DNA from 3 places in the Roseomonas gilardii genome. Region 1 is predicted to be linked to each of the others. Evidence: riboswitches for the same ligand, from Rfam matches in the RefSeq annotation. Region 1 holds a riboswitch; each other region holds the start of a gene.
The links. A riboswitch is a leader RNA that binds a small molecule or an ion and turns the genes downstream of it on or off. The one in region 1 is predicted to bind cobalamin.

Region 2: another riboswitch for cobalamin. It lies ahead of RGI145_RS14025 (CbtB domain-containing protein); the one in region 1 lies ahead of RGI145_RS10010 (5-methyltetrahydropteroyltriglutamate--homocysteine S-methyltransferase).
Region 3: another riboswitch for cobalamin. It lies ahead of RGI145_RS06935 (DUF1636 family protein); the one in region 1 lies ahead of RGI145_RS10010 (5-methyltetrahydropteroyltriglutamate--homocysteine S-methyltransferase).

Annotation. Positions count from the first base shown of each region.
Region 1 is NZ_CP015583.1:2,190,622-2,194,951, reverse strand. It holds gene RGI145_RS10010 (5-methyltetrahydropteroyltriglutamate--homocysteine S-methyltransferase) at 13-1,176, opposite strand; cobalamin riboswitch at 1,294-1,473, opposite strand; gene RGI145_RS10005 (alkylhydroperoxidase, AhpD family) at 1,604-2,134, opposite strand; gene RGI145_RS10000 (peroxiredoxin) at 2,319-2,873, opposite strand; gene RGI145_RS09995 (LysR substrate-binding domain-containing protein) at 3,073-4,044, shown strand; gene RGI145_RS09990 (class I SAM-dependent DNA methyltransferase) at 3,992-4,330, opposite strand, start outside.
Region 2 is NZ_CP015583.1:3,043,955-3,048,284, reverse strand. It holds gene RGI145_RS14045 (DUF1800 domain-containing protein) at 1-595, opposite strand, end outside; gene RGI145_RS14040 (hypothetical protein) at 828-1,100, opposite strand; gene RGI145_RS14035 (hypothetical protein) at 1,305-1,580, opposite strand; gene RGI145_RS14030 (CbtA family protein) at 1,739-2,488, opposite strand; gene RGI145_RS14025 (CbtB domain-containing protein) at 2,498-2,680, opposite strand; cobalamin riboswitch at 2,720-2,946, opposite strand; gene RGI145_RS14020 (lysophospholipid acyltransferase family protein) at 3,280-3,924, shown strand; gene RGI145_RS14015 (hypothetical protein) at 3,921-4,307, shown strand.
Region 3 is NZ_CP015583.1:1,536,401-1,540,730, reverse strand. It holds gene RGI145_RS06950 (cobyric acid synthase) at 54-1,529, opposite strand; gene cobO (cob(I)yrinic acid a,c-diamide adenosyltransferase) at 1,529-2,137, opposite strand; gene cobU (bifunctional adenosylcobinamide kinase/adenosylcobinamide-phosphate guanylyltransferase) at 2,134-2,658, opposite strand; cobalamin riboswitch at 2,690-2,940, shown strand; gene RGI145_RS06935 (DUF1636 family protein) at 3,073-3,519, shown strand; gene cobW (cobalamin biosynthesis protein CobW) at 3,516-4,330, shown strand, end outside.

The DNA of each region.
Region 1 (4,330 bases):
CTGATCCCGGCCTCAGCGACCCCAGATTTCCTCGGCCAGTTCGGCGCAGAGCCGCAGCTTGGCCCATTGCTGGTCCTCGGAGAGCTTGTTCCCCTCCTGGGTGCTGGCGAAGCCGCATTGCGGGCTGATGGCGAGCTGCTCCAGCGGCAGGAACTTCGCCGCCTCGTCGATGCGGCGCTTCAGCTCGTCCTTGCTTTCCAGCACGCCGTTCTTGCTGGTGACGATGCCCAGCACGACGACCTTCTTCCCGCGTGGCACGAAGCGCAGCGGCTCGAAGCCGCCCGAACGCTCGTCGTCGAACTCCATGAAATAGGCATCGATGTCGATGGCGTTGAACAGCACCTCGGCCACCGGCTCATAGCCGCCGGAGGCCACGAAGGTGGACTGGAAGTTGCCCCGGCAAAGATGCATGCTCATCGCCATGCCGGCCGGCCGCGCCCGGGTCGCGCGGTTGATCATGCCGGCATAGATGTCGAGCAGCCCCTCCACATGCTCGCCGCGCCGCTTCAGCCCCTCGATCTGCTCCGGATCGCACAGATAGGCGATGTTGACCTCGTCGAGCTGGAGATAGCGGCAGCCGGCGGCATGGAAGGCCTTCACCGCCTCCTCATAGGTCCGCCCCAGATCGTCAAAGAACCCGTCCATGTCCGGATACACGTCGCGCGCGATCGCCTCCCGCCCGCCGCGGAAATGCACCACGCTGGGGGAGGGGATGGTCTGCTTGGCGATGGCGTTGCAGGTGCAGCCGGCGGTGAAGCGGAAATCCTCGATCATGCTGGGCTTCCAGCCGATCCGGCCGTTCACCCGCAGCTTGTGGCCGAGCGTCGCGCCCTTGAACTGGACCTTGTCCTCGGGCTCGTAGATCTCGATCCCGTCCAGCCCGCCCAGGAAGTCGTAATGCCAGTAGGCGCGGCGGTACTCGCCATCCGTGGCGGCGCGCAGGCCGACCGATTCCTGCTTCGCCACCACCCGGGCGATCTGCTCGTCCTCCACCTGGCGCAGCGCCTCGGCGGAGAGCTTCCCTTCGGCGCGCGCCTGGCGGGCCTCACGCAGCGCGGCGGGGCGCAGCAGGCTGCCGACATGGTCGGCGCGGAAGGATGGAAAGGCGGGCGGCTGGCAGGGCCTGCCATCGGCCCCCGTACGGGCGGCGTCGCGGGTGGCTGTGCTGGCGGACATGGGGTTTCTCCTGACGTCTTCTTGTCATCACGGCCCCGGTCTCCCGGCCCCGCACCCCGTCGCCGGGGTGGGCCTTCGTCCCTTCTGCTCCGCCGGAACACCCCGTCCGGCGTGGCCGCGCTGACGTCAATGATGGCAGGTCTCCTGGCTCGCGCGTCATCACCATCCGCCGCCTTCCCGGGGGTGAACCCGGTGGCCCTTGGCGGTGGCTCGGCGCCGACAGTTGCGGGGGCAGCCATGGCTTCGCACCATGTTCCCGTTTTAATCCGCGAGGGAACCATCGCCCTCCGGTGTAGGGGAGGCGCGGCCTTCCCGGAAGGGGCGGCGGGCTCCGCGGAGGCCGGAACGGAAAAGGGCCGGTGCCCTGTCCGGCACCGGCCCTTCCCGATCCTTGGCCATCCACCCTCCGGAGGGGTGGAAAGGGTCCTCAGCCCGCTAGCGCGGCCTCGCCGTCCAGCACCGCCGCGACGGCATGCACCACCGAGGCGATGCGCACGGAAGCCTGCACCTGCTCCTGCGTCATCCCATGCTGGCGCACCACCTTCTCGTGGCTCTCCATGCACATGCCGCAGCCGTTGATGGCGGAAACGGCGAGCGACCAGAGCTCGAAATCCACCTTTTCCACGCCCGGCCGGGCCATGACGTTCATGCGCAGCTTGGCCGGCATGGTGGCGTAGTCGCCATGCACCAGATGCGTGAAGCGGTAATAGACATTGTTCATGCCCATGATCGCCGCCGACGCCTTGGCCGCGTTCAGCGCCTCGGGCGACAGCTTCGGGCCGAACTCGGCGACGATGTTCTTCGTCACCGCGGCATTGCGCGAGGCGAGCGCGCTGGCGATGAAGGTGCCGGCCAGCTGCTGCTCCGTCAGGAGCGTCTCGGCGGCGAGCGAGCCGAGGTTCAGCTTCAGGTCCTTGGCATATTCGGGCAGCATGTTGCGCAGGGCGTCGAGCGACATCCTGTGAACTCCTCTCCGGTTGTGTTCGGTGGGCGGAGCCGGCCCTCGGGGGCGCCCATGCGCCCGGTTCCCGCGGCTTTCGCGGAACGGTTCTCCCTGGACGGGGGAACGGGGCGGCCGGCTCGGCACACCGTCCCCGGGGGCGCGAAACCCCCGGAGCGCGGTCAATCCGTGGAAGCGGGCCTCAGGCGGCCGGCTTCAGGACCTCTTCGCCCTGCTTCCAGTTGCAGGGGCACAGCTCGTCCGTCTGCAGCGCGTCGAGGACGCGGAGCACTTCCTGCGGGTTGCGGCCGACGTTCAGGTCGTTGACGGAGGCGAAGCGGATGATCCCCTCCGGGTCCACGATGAAGGTCGCGCGCAGCGCCACGCCGGCGTTCTTGTCGAGGATGCCGCAGGCCGTCGACAGCTCGCGCTTGATGTCGGCGAGCATGGCGAAGGGCAGGTCCTTCAGGTCGGCATGGTGCGTGCGCCAGTTCATGTGCACGAACTCGCTGTCGATCGACACGCCATAGACGACGGCGTCACGGTCGCTGAAATCCGTGTTCAGCTTGCCGAAGGCCACGATCTCGGTCGGGCAGACGAAGGTGAAGTCCTTCGGCCAGAAGAAGACGATCTTCCACTTGCCGGCCTCGGAGGCATCGGAGACCTCGGTGAAGGCGGTGTTCATGTTTAGCCCCTCGGGGCCACCCTTCACGGCGGTGAGCTGGAAGGACGGGAACTTGTCGCCGACGGTCAGCATGCAGTGATCCTCTTCCCAAAAGAATTCGGTCGCTTCCGGACGGCGCCGCGAGGGCGATCCCCAAGGGCGATCCCCAAGGACAATCCCTCTGACCCATCCGGTCGGAGGCTGATTCCCGCCCCCGCGCCGTGGCCGGGTATGACGCAGGTGCAGCAAGGGTTCAAATGAATAGTTTTCGTCCTTATGATCGACTGCGCCGATGACCGCCTATCCCAGTCCGCAACAGCTCCGCTACCTCGTCGCCCTGGCGGATCACGGCCATTTCGGCCGCGCCGCCTCCGCCTGCGCCGTCAGCCAGTCCACCCTTTCCGCCGGGATCATCGCCCTGGAACGGCAGCTCGCCACGGCGATCCTGGACCGTGGCGGCCCATCCAAGCGGCCCGCCTTCACCCAGGTGGGACTCGAGATCGTGCAGCGGGCGCGCGACGCACTCGCCGCGCTCTCCGCGGTGGCGGAAACGGCGGCCACGGCGCACGACCCGCTCAGCGGCCCCTTGCGCTTCGGGCTGATCCCCACGGTGGGCCCCTTCCTGCTGCCACGCCTGATGCCCGCCCTGCGCGACGCCTTCCCGCGCCTGCGGCTCTGGCTGCGGGAGGATCTGACCCAGAACCTGGTGGCCGACCTGGAGGGGGGCCGACTCGACCTGCTGCTTCTGGCCCTCCCGGTGGCCTCGGCCGACCGCCTGGACGTGGTGCCGCTGGCGGAGGACCCGTTCCTGGCGGCCCTGCCGCCCGCGCACCGGCTGGCCGCGCGCAACATCCTGCCCGCCTCGGCCCTGTCCGGCGAAAGACTACTGCTGCTGGAGGATGGCCATTGCCTGCGGGAACACGCCCTGGCCGCCTGCAACCTGCCAGGGCCGACCGGCGGCGACAGCTTCGCCGCCACCACGCTGCACACGCTGGTGCAGATGGTGGCCGGCGGCCTCGGCGTCACGCTGCTCCCCCGGTTGGCGGTGGAAGGCGGCGTGCTGGCCGGGGCGAATGTGGAGCTGCGCCCGGTGGAGGACGCGCCCGGCCGGATGCTGGGCCTCGCCTGGCGGACCCGCTCCCCCCGCGCCAGCGAGTTCAAGGGGCTGGCCGCCACCATCCGGGACATGCTGGAAGCGGATGGCCGGGGGCTCAGCGGCCCAGGCGGAACTCCACCAGCAGCGGGTGATCCGGCCCCCGCTTGAGCACCCGGTCCGGCAGGGCGCCGCCGAAATCACGCGGCCGCCATTCCCGGCAGGCGAGGAGGCGGAGCTCCAGCGCCGCGAAGGCATTCAGGTAATCGGCGAAGCCATGCGCCACCGTCGGCATGCGGATCTCCCGCCCGCCGGCCTGGAAATGCGCCCCTGTCCCGCCGAGCGACAGGAAGGGATGGATCTCGACGATCCGGATCTCCCCCCGCGGGCGCAGCAGGCGGCGCGCCTCCCGCAAGGGCGGCAGCAGGTCGGCCATGTGTTCCAGCGACAGGCAGAA
Region 2 (4,330 bases), 850 kb from region 1:
CATACCCGCTGGCGGGGGAGACCGTGTGGAGCTCCATGATCTCACGGGCGAGGTTCTCGTTCAGTCCGCGTCCGCTGCGTTTGCCATAGGGGCTGTTGGGACCGACCGAGGCGGTCTGGTCCAGGTAGTACAGCATGGCCGGGTGCCGGAAGACGGCCAGCAGCATGTCGGTGAAGCGGCCGGTGACATGCGGGCGAATGGCTTCGCGCAGATAGGGGCCGATGGTGGTGGAGACGGGGTAGCCGGCGCGCTTGCTGACGGTGAAGTGGTTGGCCCAGAAATCGACGAGGCGCTCGCGGTAGGGCTGCGGCGTGTCGATGCGCCAGGCGAGCTGGGCGGTGGCCTCGGCGACGAAGTTCTCCTCGATGGGGTTCTTCTGGCCGGGGGCGGGCTGGCCCATGGCATCGAGGTCACGCCAGATCTGGAAGCCGTCGGCCACGGTGCGGTAGCGGTCCTGGCCGGGCGGCGGCGGGGGCGGCGTGTCGGGGCCATCGAGCTGGCTGTCGAGCCATGCACGGGCATCGGCGGGAAGCGGCTGGTCCGGCCGTGGCCCGAGGCCGAAGCGGATCGCCGCTGCGAGCGGAAGCGTTTCCATGGAGCGGATGCTGCTCGCGGCCGCAGCCGGATCGTGCCTCAAGAAGAGTAACGAAGAGCAACCGGAGGCCGGAAGGTTACGGCCTGCGCTGGAAAATCAGGGTTTTCCGTGGATTGGCGTGAGACGGGCCGCAACGGACCGGGCGTACGTCACGGCCTTGGGCAGTCCGTCTGGCCCGGCATTCATGGAAGGGTGTTCATCCACCGGCCCGCCCCGTTCGCGGGGGCTGTGGTCAGGCCTTCTCCACCGGGGGCGGGGTGGGGCTGTGGCCGAGGCGCCGGTCGATCTCCAGACGCAGTTCTTCAGCCAGGAGCTCGGTCTTGGGGTCGATCGCCTCCAGAGCGGTGAGAACGGTCTGGCAGACCTCGCGCAGCCCTTCCAGGAAGGCGTTGCCGCCCTTTCGCTCCTGTATCGCGGCCTGCAGGCGGTCGGCCTCGGCATGGTGATCCTGCTCCCGCAGGTGGCGGGCCAGGGTCTCGGTCTTGGCGACAGCGTCTTCGGTCATGGCTCCCAGCCTATCCTGTTGCGGTCGGGGCCGGTATGGGGGCTGCCACCTGCGACCGCTTTGGCTTTCGCTCTCCTGGCAGCGAGTCTTCTGACGACGCGGACCCTTTCGGTCGGAGCCAAGTCCGCTTCCCCTTGCCAAGGATGCGCCGGCTCGTTCGAGAGGGGAAGGGGGCCGTGGGCAAGGCCAGGACCCCCGGTGGCGTCAGCCGAAATGCCGCAGATAGGCGGCCTTGACCGGATCGGTGCCTTCGGCTCCGCGCCAGGCGAGATAGGAGCCGGCGCCCAGGGCCAGGATGTTCAGCAGCGGGTTGGGCCGGGGCTTCGCGCCGGCGGCGGCGAGCGCGAGGCCGGCCACGACATAGATGGCGCGCTGGCCCAGGCTGAGCGTGGCATCGCCATCCCCGTTGGTGCGGGCAGGAAGCTGACTGTCATAGGGCTGGTTGCCATAGGGCATGGGCTGGGTGGCTGGCTGGTCCATGGTCTGGATCCCCTTGTCCGGAGGTGGTGCTCGCGCCGTGCCGGGCGCCGTCTCCCGGACAACACCGCAGCCGGGGGAGGGTTCCATGCTGTGCCGCCGGGAGGCGGGCGGTGCGGGAAAGGCCGCGCGGGGCGGCCTTTCCGCTGTCACGGGCCGCGTCAGGCCGTCTGCCGGGCGGGCCGGCCATAGAGCCAGCCGGCGGTGGTGCCCAGGACGGCCCAGAAGAGCAGGCTCGTCGCCGTGGCGGTCACCAGGAAGCGCCGCGCCAGGTCCGGTGGGGCGAGGGCGGCGTGTTCCGCCGGCTGCGGCGCACCGACGAGGTGCGGCAGGAGCAGGAGGAGGATCGCCAGCGCGGCCCAGCCCGGCTTCCGGGTGAAAGCGATCAGCGCCAGTGCCATGGCGGTCAGGGCGGCGGTGGCCAGCCACCAGAGCTGCCGCTCGGCCAGGGGTGCGGCCTCGGTGCCGGGAAGTTCCGGCGGTAGGCCGAGGCCCGGGGCCAGGGTGAAGACCGCGAAGCCGGCCAAGCCCCAGAACAGGCCCTGGCGCCAGCCGATGGAACGGTCGCCACCAGGTGGTGCGCGTAGGGCGAAGCCCGAGACCAGGAGGAGAGCGAAGCCGATCCCGGTCAGCAGGTCTGCCAGCAGGGTGTAGGCGATGCGTTCCGCGCCATCGGCAGGTGACCAGCCCTCGTCGTCATGCGCATGGGCCTCCTGGGAGAGCGGCGCGGAGGCGTGGTCTTGAGACGGGGCTGTCGTGGCGTGGTGGGCAGGAGCCTCGGCGGCCTGCTCGTAGGTTTCGGCCTGCAGGATGATCGGCACGGTGCCGAGATTGTGCAGCACCGTGGCCACCGCGCCGGACAACAGCCCGGCCAGCAGGGCGGTGAGGAGGATTCTCGGGAAGAACTGCATGACCATGCCTCAGTGGCAGGGGAAGCCATTCGAATGGCGCGTGTCATGCGCGGCATTGTGCAGGGCATTGGCATGGGCGAAGCCGACGCCCCAGAGCAGCACGGCCCCCAGTGCGGCGCTGAGCAGGACGGCGAGGAGGCGGGAAGCGGGTCGGGCGGCGAGGCCGGCGGGGTGGGACAGGCTGTTGTGCATCGTGATGTCTCCGGCCGCCGCGCCCCGCGGGGGCCATGAAGGTGTGTCGCTGTGCCGGCAGGTCTCCTGGCTCGCGGCGCGTTGGCGGGCGGCCTGCCTTCCCGGAAGCCCGTGGGCTTCCAGTGGCCCACCCCTCGGCGGAGGTGGAAAGGCCGCCAGCTCGCCGCTGACAGTTGCGGGGGCAGCCGCCGACTTGCCCGTATGGAGCGGGCGCACGGCGTTCCCTTTTCGCCCGCTCGCGCGGGACCGGCACGGGGCGAGGTTAGGGGTGAAGGGGGTCAGGAAGGAAGAGCTGGTTCGCGGCCCAGGGGCGCGGCGGTTTCCAGGGTCAGGTACGGGGCGGGATGGTGTGCCCGCAGGGGTGGCGGGGTCGAGCGGGGGCGCATGGCAGGCGCGCGGAGTCCGGAGAGGCCGTTACGAAGCGCGGGACCTATGGTTTGTGGGAAATTTTCCCACGGAGTAAACGCGGCGTGTCTGACCATGACGGTATGCCGAATCGGTGGCAGGCCTTCCGGAAGCGGCCGTCCGGAGGCGCATTGGGGCGGCGATGGAAGCGCCCATGGCGGCGGCTGGGGAAGGCCCTGCTGCGCAGTCGGGCGGTGACCTGGCTTCCTTCCTGCTATCTGACCCTCTGCCAGCGGACGATCCGCTGGGAGCTGCGCGGCACGGAGCATCTGCGTGAACTGACGGACCGGGAGCAGGGCTTCGTGCTGGCCTTCTGGCATGAATGCCTGCCGCTGATGCCGCTGGCCTGGAGTGCCTTCTGGCAGTCGGCGCAGGCCGGGGTGCCGCGCAAGCAGGGGCTGGTGCTGGTTTCGCGCAGCCGCGACGGTGGCATGATCGGGCGCATGCTGCAGCGCTTCGGCCTGTGCGCCGTGGCGGGCAGTTCCTCGCGTGGCGGCACGGTGGCGGCCCGTCGGCTGCTGGACGGGCTTCGCCAGGGTTCGATCGCCGTGGTGGTGCCGGACGGGCCGCGCGGGCCGCGGCGGCGGGTGTCGGAGGGCGCGGTGCGGCTGGCCGCCATGGCCGGTGTGCCGGTGGTCCCCTGCGCGGCGCATGCCCTGCCGATGCACCGGATCGGCACCTGGGACCGGATGCTGATCCCCTTGCCCTTCGCGCGGGGTGTGGCGGTGGCCGGGCGGCCGATCCTGCCCGATGGGGGGACGGCTGCCTTTCACGCGGCGGTGCTGCAGGACGCGCTGGACATGGCTGCCGATCGGGCAGCCGAGGCGGTGTGCGCGTGATCGGCCAGATGCAGGGCGGGGGCGACGATCGGGAGGCACCGATTCGGGGCGTGCTGGCGCAGGGTGTGCCGATGAACCGGCCCGGGGGCGGGATCCCGGCGAATGATGCCGGGTGGGGGGCAGGCGATCTGCCCTGGACGGTGCGGGAGCCGATCCGTCAGGGGGGCTGGCGGCGCATGGGCAATTTCCCCGGCCTCCAGAACGTGCCGGTGCTGGTGCTGGATGTGATCCTGGGCGAGGTGCCGGCGGTGTTCCGCTGGCTGCCGCGCAGCACGGGGACGACGGAGGCGCGGCGGGGGGAATTCGCCTGGTTCGCGCCGGGCGGGGTGCGCATCGCGCCCATCGGCTGGAAGCCGCTGCCGGAGGGTGGCGCCTGGCCATGAGGGGGCGGATGCGCGGGTTCCGT
Region 3 (4,330 bases), 650 kb from region 1:
CCCCGGCCGGGAGCCCGATCAGAAGATCGCCAGCGCCCCGTGGGGATCGGGGATCATGCCCGTCCGGCGATGCGCAGCAGGGCTTCCACGTCCACATGCCGCGCCAGATGCGCCGCCAGCGCGTCCAACGCCGCCTCGACCCCGGCCTCGTGCCGGCGCGGCGCCGCGGCGAGGCCCAGGCGCCCCAGCCAGGCCGCCCGCTGCGCGTCGTCGCCGAACAGGCCGTGGACATAGGTGCCCGAAACCAGCCCGTCCGCCGAGACAGCGCCGTCCAGCCGCCCGTCATCGAGGCGGAGCAGCGGGTTCGCCGCGTCCGGCCCCTCGGTGCGGCCCATATGCATCTCGTAGCCGGTGAAGGGCGCGCCTTCCGCCAGCGTCACGCCGCCGGCCGGGCTGAGCCGCTTCTCCCGTGTCAGGACCGTCGAGACGTCGAGCAGGCCGAGCCCCGCCACGCCGCCGGGCGGACCCTCGATGCCCAGCGGGTCCTCGATCCGCCGCCCGAGCATCTGGTAGCCGCCGCAGAGCCCCAGCACCCGCCCGCCCCGCCGCCGGTGCGCCAGGATGTCGATGTCCCAGCCTTCCTCGCGCAGCACGGCGAGGTCGGCGATCGTGGCCTTCGAGCCGGGCAGCACCACGAGGCCGCAATCCCCCGGCAGGGGCGTGCCCCGGCGCAGCAGCAGGAGCTCCACCCCCGGCTCGGCGGCGAGCGGGTCGAGGTCGTCGAAATTGCTGATGCAGGGCAGCACCGGCACGGCGATCCGCAGGGGGGCGCCGGGGTTGCGGGGGGCGGCCCCAAGGGCGGTGAACAGATCCTGTGCGTCCTCAGCCGGCAGGCGGCGCGCCGCGTCGGTGAAGGGCACCAGCCCCAGCGGCGCCCAGCCGGTGCGTTCCGCGATCGCGCGCATCCCCGCCTCGAACAGCGTCGGGTCGCCGCGCATCCGGTTCACCAGGAAGCCGCGGATCATCGCCGCATCCTCCGGCGGCAGAACCGCCTGGGTGCCGACGAGGCTGGCGATCACCCCGCCCCGGTCGATATCGCCCACCAGCACGACCGGCGTGCCGGTGGCGCGGGCGAAGCCCATATTGGCGATGTCGCCCGCGCGCAGGTTGATCTCGGAGGCGCTGCCGGCCCCCTCCACCAGCACGAGGTCGGCCTCGGCCCGCAGCCGCGCGAAGCTGTCGAGGACATGGGGCATGAGTTGGGGCTTCATCGCCTGGTATTCGCGGGCCCGCGCCGTGGCGAGGACGTGGCCCTGCACCACGACCTGGGAGCCGGTCTCGCTCTGCGGCTTGAGCAGCACGGGGTTCATGTGGACGCTGGGCGCCACGCCGGCCGCCCGCGCCTGGAGGGCCTGGGCGCGGCCGATCTCCCCGCCATCGGCCGTGACGGCGGCGTTGTTGGACATGTTCTGCGGCTTGAAGGGCCGCACCCGCAGCCCGCGCTGCGCGAAGAGACGCGCCAGCCCCGCCACCAGCAGCGACTTGCCGACCGAGGAACCGGTGCCCTGGAACATCAGGGCCACGGACATCAGAACTCGATCCCCTGCTGCGCCTTCACCCCCGCCGCGAAATGGTGCTTCACCAGCCCCATCTCGGTGACGAGGTCCGCCGCTTCGACCAGCGCCGGCGGGGCGTTGCGGCCGGTGGCGACGACATGCAGCGAGGGCCGCCGTGCCCGCAGCGCCGCCACCACGGCGTCGGTGCCGAGATAGCCGTAGCGCAGCGCGATGCAGAGCTCGTCCAGCACCAGCAGGGCGAGGTCCTCCCGCGCCATCAGCGCCAGGGCCTTCGCCCAGGCCGCCTCCGCCGCCGCCACGTCGCGGGCGCGGTCCTGCGTTTCCCAGGTGAAGCCCTCGCCCATGCTGTGCCACTCCACCAAGGGGCCGAAGCCTTCCAGCACATGGCGCTCGCCCGTGCTCCAGGCGCCCTTGATGAACTGCACCACGCCGCAGGGCCGCCCATGGCCCAGCATGCGCAGCAGCAGGCCGAAGGCGGCGGTGGACTTGCCCTTGCCGGGGCCGGTGTTCACCAGCAGCAGGCCCTTCTCGATGGTCTTCGAGGCCACCTCGGCATCCTGCACCGCCTTGCGCTTCTCCATCTTCGCGCGGTGGCGGGCGGCTTCCTCCGTGTCGCTCACTTCACCACCATGGGCAGGCCGGCGACGGTGAAGACCACGCGCTCCGCCCGTTCCGCCAGGCGCTGGTGCAGGATACCCGCCGCGTCGCGGAAGCGCCGGGCCAGGGCGTTCTCGGGCACGATGCCGAGGCCGACCTCGTTGGAGACCAGCACCGCCGGGGCGGAACGCTGCGCCAGCGCCGTTTCCAGCGCCACCGCCGCCGCCTCCAGGTCGCGCTCGCCCAGGATCAGGTTGCTCAGCCAGAGCGTCAGGCAGTCCACCAGCACCGGGCGGTGCCGGGCGCGCAGCAGGGCGGCGGGCAGGTCGAGCGGCGCCTCCACCGTTTCCCATTCCGGACCGCGGCGGGCGCGGTGCTCGGCGATGCGGGCGCGCATCTCCTCGTCGAAGGCCTGGGCCGTGGCGATGTAGAGCCAGGGTTTCGGCAGGGCGGCGAGGAGGGTCTCCGCGTGGCGGCTCTTGCCGGAACGGGTGCCGCCCAGGACCAGGGTCAGCATGGGGGTGTCGGGGGAATCGGCAGCCATGGCTTTCCATTGACAGGGCCGGGCCGCCAAGACTACCCCCGCAGCCGATGGTCCCCCGCCATGGGCCGATGCCACCGACAATGCCCGGGGCGGGGGTGAAAAGGGAATGCGGTGAGGGTCGTGCGGCCCGAATCCGCGGCTGCCCCCGCAACTGTGAGCGGAGAGCGGCCTGCCAATCCGCCACTGGCGTGCCGGCCCCGGGAATGGGGCGGCGTGCCGGGAAGGCCGGCAGGCCGCGCCTGATCCGCGAGCCAGGAGACCTGCCATCATCCCCACCGGGCTTGTCCCGGCGGGATGGATCGTGACGCCGGGCGGGGTGCCCCGGCATCGGCGATGCGCCCCGGCCCCCTGGCCGGCGGCCATCGGTTCCCGGCTTCCCCGACCGGAGGGGGCAATGGGAGCGGTCGGCATCCCATGCGCGTGTCGATCCCTGGGGTGCCCCGTTTGGCCGAGCCTGTCCTGCTCCATGTCTGCATCACCTGCCGCGCCGGACTCGATCTGCGCGAGGGCGACGTGCCCGAGGGCCAGCGGCTGCACGACGCCGTGGCCGAAGCCCTGGCGGCGCGGCCGGACAGCCCGGTGCGGCTGCGCGCCGCCACCTGCATGGCCTCCTGCGAGCAGGGCTGCGCCGCCGCCCTCGCCGCGGCGGGCAAGTGGCAGTACCTGCTGGGCCGCCTCCTGCCGGAACAGGCGGGGGACCTGCTGGATTACGGCGCGCTGTTCGCAGCCTCCCGCACGGGGGTGGTCATGCCCTCGAAGCGCCCCGCCTCCCTGAAACAGGTCGTGCTCGGCCGCGTGCCGCCCTTCGCCGCGCCGGAGCCCGCCGAACCCACCCAGACCGCACCGGAGAACGCCGCGTGAGCGCCACCGCCACAAAGATCCCCGCCACCATCGTCACCGGCTTCCTCGGCGCCGGGAAGACCACGCTGGTGCGCCACCTGATGGCCCATGCGCGCGGCCGCCGCATCGCCATCATCGTCAACGAGTTCGGCGCGCTGGGCATCGACGGCGAGACGCTGCGGAGCTGCGGCATCGAGGGCTGCGAAGAGGAGAACATCGTCGAGCTGGCCAATGGCTGCCTCTGCTGCACCGTGGCCGACGAGTTCCTGCCCACCATGCAGGCCCTGCTCGACCGGCCGAACCCGCCGGAGCATATCCTGATCGAGACCTCCGGCCTCGCCCTGCCGAAGCCGCTGATCAAGGCCTTCAACTGGCCCGGCATCCGCTCCCGCGTCACGGTGGACGGCGTGGTGACGGTGGTGGACGGCCCCGCCGTGGCCGATGGCCGCTTCGCCGAGGACCCGGAGGCGGTGGCGGCGCAGCGCGCGGAGGACCCGTCGCTGGACCACGACAACCCGCTGGCGGAGGTCTATGAGGATCAGCTCCTGGCCGCGGACCTCGTGGTGCTGAACAAGACCGACCTGCTGGACGAGGCCGCCACCGCGCGGCTGCGCGCCGGGATCGCGGGCGCCATCCCGCGCGCGGTGAAGGTCGTGCCCGCCCGCGACGGGAAGCTCGATCCCGCCATCCTGCTCGGCCTCAACGCCGCCGCCGAGGACGACCTCGCCGCCCGCCCCTCGCACCACGATGCCGAGGATGGCGCGCACGAGCATGACGACTTCACCAGCTTCGCCCTGCCGCTGCCCGAGCTGGACTCGCCCGAGGCGCTGGT